Regions from separate parts of the Pseudoxanthomonas sp. F11 genome, predicted to be linked through region 1. Evidence: riboswitches for the same ligand, from Rfam matches in the RefSeq annotation. Region 1 holds a riboswitch; the other holds the start of a gene.
The links. Region 1 has a riboswitch for cobalamin ahead of btuB (TonB-dependent vitamin B12 receptor). Riboswitches for the same ligand answer to the same signal wherever they lie in the genome.

Region 1 (3,586 bases):
CCGACAGCGTCCAGGCCTCGGTGGCCAAGGCGACCAAGGCCGCGAAGGCCAAGTAAGACCGCTTCAACCGGTCATTGCGCGGCCCTCCCCTCCCTCCGCGCAAACCCGACCCGGCAGCCCCCACGCTGCCGGGTTTTTTATTGCGCGCAGTTTTCCTGCAGGAAGGCTTCAGGCCCTGCTACAAGGGAATCGCGATGTGCCGGCTGAGTTGTCCGGCGTCGATGCCCGGCGCATGCGGCAACCGTCCCCAGCACGGCACCGGCATGCGCGCCGACAGCAGGGCGAAGTTCTCGTCGCGGCGCGCCATGTCCGGGTCGACTTCGTTGGCGATCCAGCCCACCAGCCGCGCGCCGTCGTCCTGGATGGCGCGCGCGCTGAGCCGCGCATGGTTGATGCAGCCCAGGCGCATGCCCACCACCAGCACCACCGGCAGACGCAGTTCCTGCACGAGGTGGCGCTGGTCGAGGGTGGCGGTCAGCGGGGCGGCCCAGCCGCCGACGCCTTCCACCAGCACCATGTCGGCCAGCGGATGCAGGCGCTCGAACGCGGACACCAGCACGCCCAGTTGCACGTCCACGCCGGCATCGCGCGCGGCGATCTCCGGCGCCAGCGGTGCGGGCAGCGCGTAAGGGTTGACGTCATCGTAGGGCGGCCGCGGATCGCTGGCCGCCTGCAGGGCCAACGCATCCTCGTTGCGCCAGCCCTCAGGCGTCGGTTCGCAGCCGCTGGCGACGGGCTTCATGCCCACCGCACGCAGGCCGCGTGCGCGGAACGCATGCAGCAGCGCCGCGCTCGCGACGGTCTTGCCCACGCCGGTATCGGTGCCGGTGATGAACACGCGGTCCATCACGGTCCTGCAGGCGCAAGAGCGCCACTCGGTAAGGCCATCATCGTTGTTGGGCATGCCGGTTCATGGCGACGATGATAATCCGGCCGCCACCGGACCCGCGGGGTAGAATCGGGCCCATGTCATTCGCCTCCCAGACGCTCACCGGCAGCAAGCCGGAACAATACGCGCAGCTCGCCGACCAGGCCCGCGCCCTGTTGGCCGGTGAACCGGACCGGATCGCCAACGCCGCCAACCTCGCCGCGCTGATCTACCACGCCCTGCCCGACTTCAACTGGGTGGGCTTCTACTTCTTCGATGGCCGGGAATTGGTGGTCGGTCCGTTCCAAGGCTTACCAGCCTGCGTGCGGATCCCGTTGGACAAGGGGGTCTGCGGAGCCGCCGCACGCACCCGCCAAACCCAGCGCGTGGACGACGTGGACGCCTTCCCGGGCCACATCGCCTGCGATTCCGCCTCGCGCTCGGAACTGGTGGTCCCGCTGGTGAAAGGGGGCGAACTCGTCGGTGTGCTCGACCTGGACAGCCCCCGCCTGGCGCGCTTCGATGCGGACGACCAGGCGGGCATGGAACGCATCGCCGCCATTTTTCTGGATTCGTTGACATGACAGGCACCAAGCTGCGCAACATCGGCCCCAAATCCGCCGCCTGGCTCCGCCAGGTCGGCCTGCGCACGCAGGAGGATCTGGAGTCGGTAGGCGCGGTGGAGGCCTTCATCCGGGTCAAGCGCGCCGGGTTCCGCCCCAGCCTCAATCTGCTCTATGCGCTGGAAGGCGCCCTGCTGGACTGCCACTGGCAGCAGTTGCCGGAGGCCCGTCGTGGCGAACTGCTGGTGGCCTACGATGCCGCCGCCGCGCTACTGCCGCCCCCGCGGGGCCGTCCCGCCGCAGGGCCGGTGACCACCACCCATACCGAGCAGGAAGAAGACACGGGTCCTTCGCTGAACCTGTTCGACTCGCGCGGCGACGACTGACGCCGGCAAGCATCGCGAACCTTTGTAGCAGCGCCCCATGGGCGCGATGCCTTTCGCGCAGCACCCGGCGGAGAAACATCGCGAGCCGGCCTGCTTCTGCAACGGGACATTCCGGGCAAAAGCATCGCGGGCATGGCCCGCTCCTACAATGGATTTCCTGCCAGGAAATGCCCCTTGAGCACGATGGGCACGCGCTTCCCGTATACTGCGCGCGCTTTCAGGTGACCCGTGCCTCGTGCCGGGTTGAAACGGGAAGCCGGTGACCCGCGCAGGCGGCATGCCGGCGCTGCCCCCGCAACGGTAGGCGAAGAAAGCCGCGGCATCGGCCACTGTGCGTCCACGACGCATGGGAAGGCGCCCCGGCGGAGTGCCCTGCACTCGTTCGCAAGCCCGGAGACCGGCCTGGAAGTCCACTGGTTGCGATGCGGAGGGCGTCGCGGCGTGCCGCGCCGCTTCGCCTGCGCTGTCCGCTCCGCATGCCTTTCCATCGCGACTCCACGCCGAACAATGCGCGCGGGGCGCGCGATGGAGCAGTTCCGATGCAGAGCCGTACCTTTTCCTCCCCTTCCCTGCTGGCCTTCGCGGTCGCGATGGCGCTGCCGTTCGCGGCGCAGGCGCAGGACGCCACCGACCTCGATGAAATCGTCGTCTCCGGCACGCGTACCGAAGTCGCCGTCGAAGACAGCCTGGTGCCCGCGCAGGTGATCGGCCGCGACGCGATCCAGCGCAGTCAGGCGCGTTCGCTGGGCGAACTGCTGCAGGGCCGCGCCGGCATCTCGATCGCCAACCAGGGCGGCGCCGGCAAGATCACCACGCTCAACCTGCGCGGCGCCGAATCCGATCACGTGCTGGTGCTGGTGGACGGCGTGCGCATGGGCTCGGCGACCGCCGGGCTGCCCGCCTTGCAGGACCTGCCGATCGACCAGATCGACCGCGTCGAGATCGTACGCGGCCCGCGCTCGAGTCTGTGGGGCTCCGAGGCCATCGGCGGCGTGATCCAGGTGTTCACCCGCCGCAACACCGGCAAGGTGCGTCCGAACGTCCGCATCGGCGTGGGCAGCGACAGTACCCGCGAAGCCAGTGCCGGCATCGGCGGCGGCATCGGGCGCGGCTGGTTCGGCGCCGATGTGGCGTACACGCGCACCGACGGATTCAACGCCTGTCGCGGCACCGGCGGCGATCCCGCGAACCCGTTCGACGGCGCCGGCTGTTTCACCGACGAGCCCGACCGCGACGGCTACCGCAACACCTCGGCCACCCTGCGCGGCGGCTATTCCTTCACCGATACGCTGGCACTGGAAGCCAACGCGCTGCGCGCCGAGGGCAAGAGCGAGTTCGATGGCAGCTACACCAACCGCTCCGAGACCGTGCAGCAGGTGCTGGGCACCAAGTTGCGTTATACGCCCAGCGACAAGATCAACCTGCTGCTGAGCCTGGGTCGCAACGACGACAAGTCCGACGACTTCCACGACGACGTGCAGTCCGGCTATTTCCAGACGCGCCGCTACGTGGCCTCGGCGCAGGGCGACTTCACCGTGGCCGCGAACCAGCTGCTGACTGCGGGCATCGACTGGCAGGACGATCGGGTGGAAAGCACCACCCTGTTCGCCATCACCCGGCGCGACAACCTGGCCGGCTTCGTCGAGTACCAGGGCCGTTTCGGCGCGCATCAGCTGCAGGCCAGCGTGCGCAACGACGACAACGAACAGTTCGGCAACCACACCACAGGCAGCCTCGGCTACGGCTACGGCTTCGGCAATGGGCTGAAG
Region 2 (3,586 bases), on a different contig from region 1:
GCCCCCACGCCGCCCGCCCGCCGAGCCCCATGACCGCCTTCGTTTCCCCCGACCGCATCCGCGGCCTGTTCGCCCAGGCCATGTCCGACATGTACCGCGCCGAGGTGCCGCTGTACGGCGACCTGATCACGCTGGTCGGCGACATCAACAACGCGACGCTGCAGCGCGACGCCGCCCTGGCCGAGCGCCTGCAGCGTACCGGCGAGACCGAGCGCCTGGACCTGGAGCGCCATGGCGCGATCCGCGTGGGCACGCCGGCCGAACTGGCGATGCTGGGCCGCGTATTCGCGGTGATGGGCATGCACCCGGTGGGCTACTACGACCTGACGGTGGCCGGCGTGCCGGTGCATGCGACTGCGTTCCGGCCGCTGACCGAAGAGGCGCTGGCGGCGAATCCGTTCCGCATCTTCACCTCGCTGCTGCGGCTGGAGCTGATCGCCGATGCCGCGCTGCGTGCCAAGGCCGAGGCGATCCTGGCCAAGCGCGACATCTTCACCGCCGACGCGCGCGCGCTGCTGGCGCAGGCCGAACGCGACGGCGGACTGGGCGAGACCGATGCGCAGCGCTTCGTCGCCGAAGTGCTGGAAACCTTCCGCTGGCACGGCGATGCGACCGTCACGCTGGAGACCTATCGCGCGCTGCACGGCCTGCACCGCCTGGTGGCCGACGTGGTCAGCTTCCGCGGCCCGCACATCAATCACCTCACCCCGCGCACGCTGGACATCGACGCCGCGCAGGCCGCGATGCTCGAACGCGGCCTCCAGGCCAAGGCGCTGATCGAGGGCCCGCCGCGCCGCGCCGTGCCCATCCTGCTGCGCCAGACCAGCTTCAAGGCGCTGGAAGAGGAAGTCGCCTTCCCCGACGCCACCGGCACGCTGGTGCCCGGCAGCCACAGCGCGCGCTTCGGCGAGATCGAGCAGCGCGGCCTGGCGCTGACGCCGGCCGGGCGCGAACTCTATGACCGCCTGCTCGCGCAGGTGCGCCAAGTCGGGGGTGCCGGCAATACGTCGGCCGACTATCCGCAGCGGCTGGCGGCGGCGTTCGCGGAATTCCCGGATGACGAGACCACGCTGCGCCGCGAAGGGCTGGGCTACTTCCGCTACCGCCTGTCCGACGGCGGCGCGGCGTTGTCTGCGGCCGAGCGCGCGGCGATGACGCCGGATGCGATGGTCGACGCCGGCTACGCCGTCGTGGACCCCATCGTCTATGAGGACTTCCTGCCGGTCAGCGCCGCGGGCATCTTCCAGTCCAACCTGGGCGGCGGCGAGCAGCGCGCCTACGACGCGCATGCCAACCAGGACGCATTCGAGGCCGCCCTCGGCGCGAAGATCCACGACCCGTTCGCGCTTTACCAACAGGCGCAGGACGCGTCGATCGCGGCGCTGCGCGGTTGACGGCAGGAGTGAGGCGTGAGGAAGAGCTTTCGCTCACTCCTCACTTCTCTCCGCTCACTTTTCGGGCACGACGCCGTGAAACCCGCATCGCGTCGACACCGACTGTTCCACACAACATTTGGTGTTGACGCCTCCTGCTTGCCCCACTATGTTGTGCCCGTCGGTTCCGGTGGTCGCAAGCCACGGGATTAAAACGGGAAGCCGGTGACGCGTTCGCGCCACTCCGGCACTGCCCCGCAGCGGTAATTGGGAACGAACCCGCCACCAGCACTGAGGCGCCATGCCTTGGGAAGCGGCGGGTGTAGGTGGAGCAGGAGTGAGTGTGGAGAAGTGAGTAGTGAGCAGAGCCAAGGCACCGCCTTCGCTCACGCCTCACTTCTCTTCCCTCACTCCTCGCCTCCAAGCCCATGAGTCCGAAGACCTGCCGACAGCCGCGCGATGCACACCGCGCGGTGCCGGCCGCGGAATCTCCGGGGGGAGAGGGCTGGCGAAGCAGGGGCCGCCGGTCGTCCGTGCGCGCGTCTTAGCCCCTGCGACGCCGCTTCCCCACTGTTGACCTCCATCCGGCCTTGCGCAGCCCCGCGAGGGACGGGCCGCCGCGTGCACCACGCATGGAGGATTCTCGTGACCCAGATCGACAGCGCCGTCGCCGACGCCGGCACCGCTCCGTCCCAGAAAGACGCGTTCTCGCTGACCCCCCCGCCCACCGCCACCGCGATGAGCGTCACCAAGCGCAACGGCAGCCGCGAGCCGGTGGACCTCAACAAGATCGTGCGCGCAGTGCAGCGCAACTGCGAAGGCCTGCACGCCATCGACCCGATGCGCGTGGCCACCCGCACCATCTCCGGCCTGTACGACGGCGCCAGCACGCGCGAACTGGACGAACTGTCGATCCGCACCGCCGCGCTGCTGACCGGTGAAGAACCCGAGTACAGCCGCCTGGCCGCGCGCCTGCTGGCCGCCTACATCACCAAGGAAGTCACTGGCCAGGAGATCCACGCATTCTCGCAGTCGGTCACCCGCGGCCACGAGGTCGGCCTGATCAACGACCGCCTGCTGAACTTCGTGCAGACCAACGCACGCAAGCTCAACGGCGCACTGGACGCCTCGCTCGACCTGCACTTCGACTACTTCGGCCTTCGCACGCTGTACGACCGCTACCTGCTGCGCCATCCGCACACGCGCAAGGTGATCGAGACGCCGCAGCAGTTCTTCCTGCGCATCGCCTGCGCACTGAGCGAGGACGTGCCGGAAGCGCTGGCGCTGTACCGCCGCATGGGCAATCTGGACTACCTGCCCAGCTCGCCGACGCTGTTCAACAGCGGCACCACGCACGAGCAGCTGTCCTCGTGCTTCCTGCTGGATTCGCCGCAGGACACGCTGGAATCCATCTACGCCCGGTACGGCGACATCGCCCAGCTGAGCAAGTTCAGCGGCGGCATCGGCGTGAGCTACACCCGCGTGCGTTCGCGCGGCTCGCTGATCAAGTCCACCAACGGCCACAGCAACGGCATCGTGCCGTGGCTGAAGACGCTGGATTCCTCGGTCGCGGCGGTCAACCAGGGCGGCAAGCGCAAGGGCGCGGCCTGCGTGTACCTGGAAACCTGGCACGCCGACATCGAGGACTTCCTGGAGCTGCGCGACAACACCGGCGACGAGGCGCGCCGCACGCACAACCTCAACCTGGCCAACTGGGTGCCGGACCTGTTCATGAAGCGCGTCGAAGCCGACCAGGAGTGGTCGCTGTTCGATCCGCGCGTGGTGCCGGAACTGACCGACCTGTACGGTGCCGCATTCGAGCTGGCGTACACGCAGGCCGAGCTACAGGGCAAGGCCGTCAAGACCATCCCGGCCCGCAAGCTGTACGGCCGGATGATGCGCACGCTGGCCGAGACCGGCAACGGCTGGATGACGTTCAAGGACAAGTGCAACGCGGCCAGCAACCAGACGCTGCGCGCGGGCAATGTCATCCACCTGTCCAACCTGTGCACCGAGATCCTCGAGGTCACCTCGGCCGAGGAAACGGCGGTGTGCAACCTGGGCTCGATCAACCTGGCCCGTCATTTCGACGAGGACGGTTACTTCGATTTCGACAAGCTCGCCGAAACCGTCCGCCTGGCCGTACGCCAGCTGGACCGCGTGATCGACCTGAACTTCTATCCGATCGAAACCGCCCGCCGCGGCAACCTGCG

Region 2: another riboswitch for cobalamin. It lies ahead of V8246_RS12065 (ribonucleoside-diphosphate reductase subunit alpha); the one in region 1 lies ahead of btuB (TonB-dependent vitamin B12 receptor).

Annotation. Positions count from the first base shown of each region.
Region 1 covers NZ_JBANLZ010000002.1:229,789-233,374, reverse strand. The annotation lists gene V8246_RS06855 (phasin family protein) at 1-56, shown strand, start outside; gene bioD (dethiobiotin synthase) at 179-847, opposite strand; gene V8246_RS06845 (GAF domain-containing protein) at 967-1,452, shown strand; gene V8246_RS06840 (TfoX/Sxy family protein) at 1,449-1,817, shown strand; cobalamin riboswitch at 2,020-2,238, shown strand; gene btuB (TonB-dependent vitamin B12 receptor) at 2,357-3,586, shown strand, end outside.
Region 2 covers NZ_JBANLZ010000003.1:331,330-334,915, forward strand. The annotation lists gene V8246_RS12060 (VOC family protein) at 30-1,394, shown strand; cobalamin riboswitch at 1,539-1,838, shown strand; gene V8246_RS12065 (ribonucleoside-diphosphate reductase subunit alpha) at 2,112-3,586, shown strand, end outside.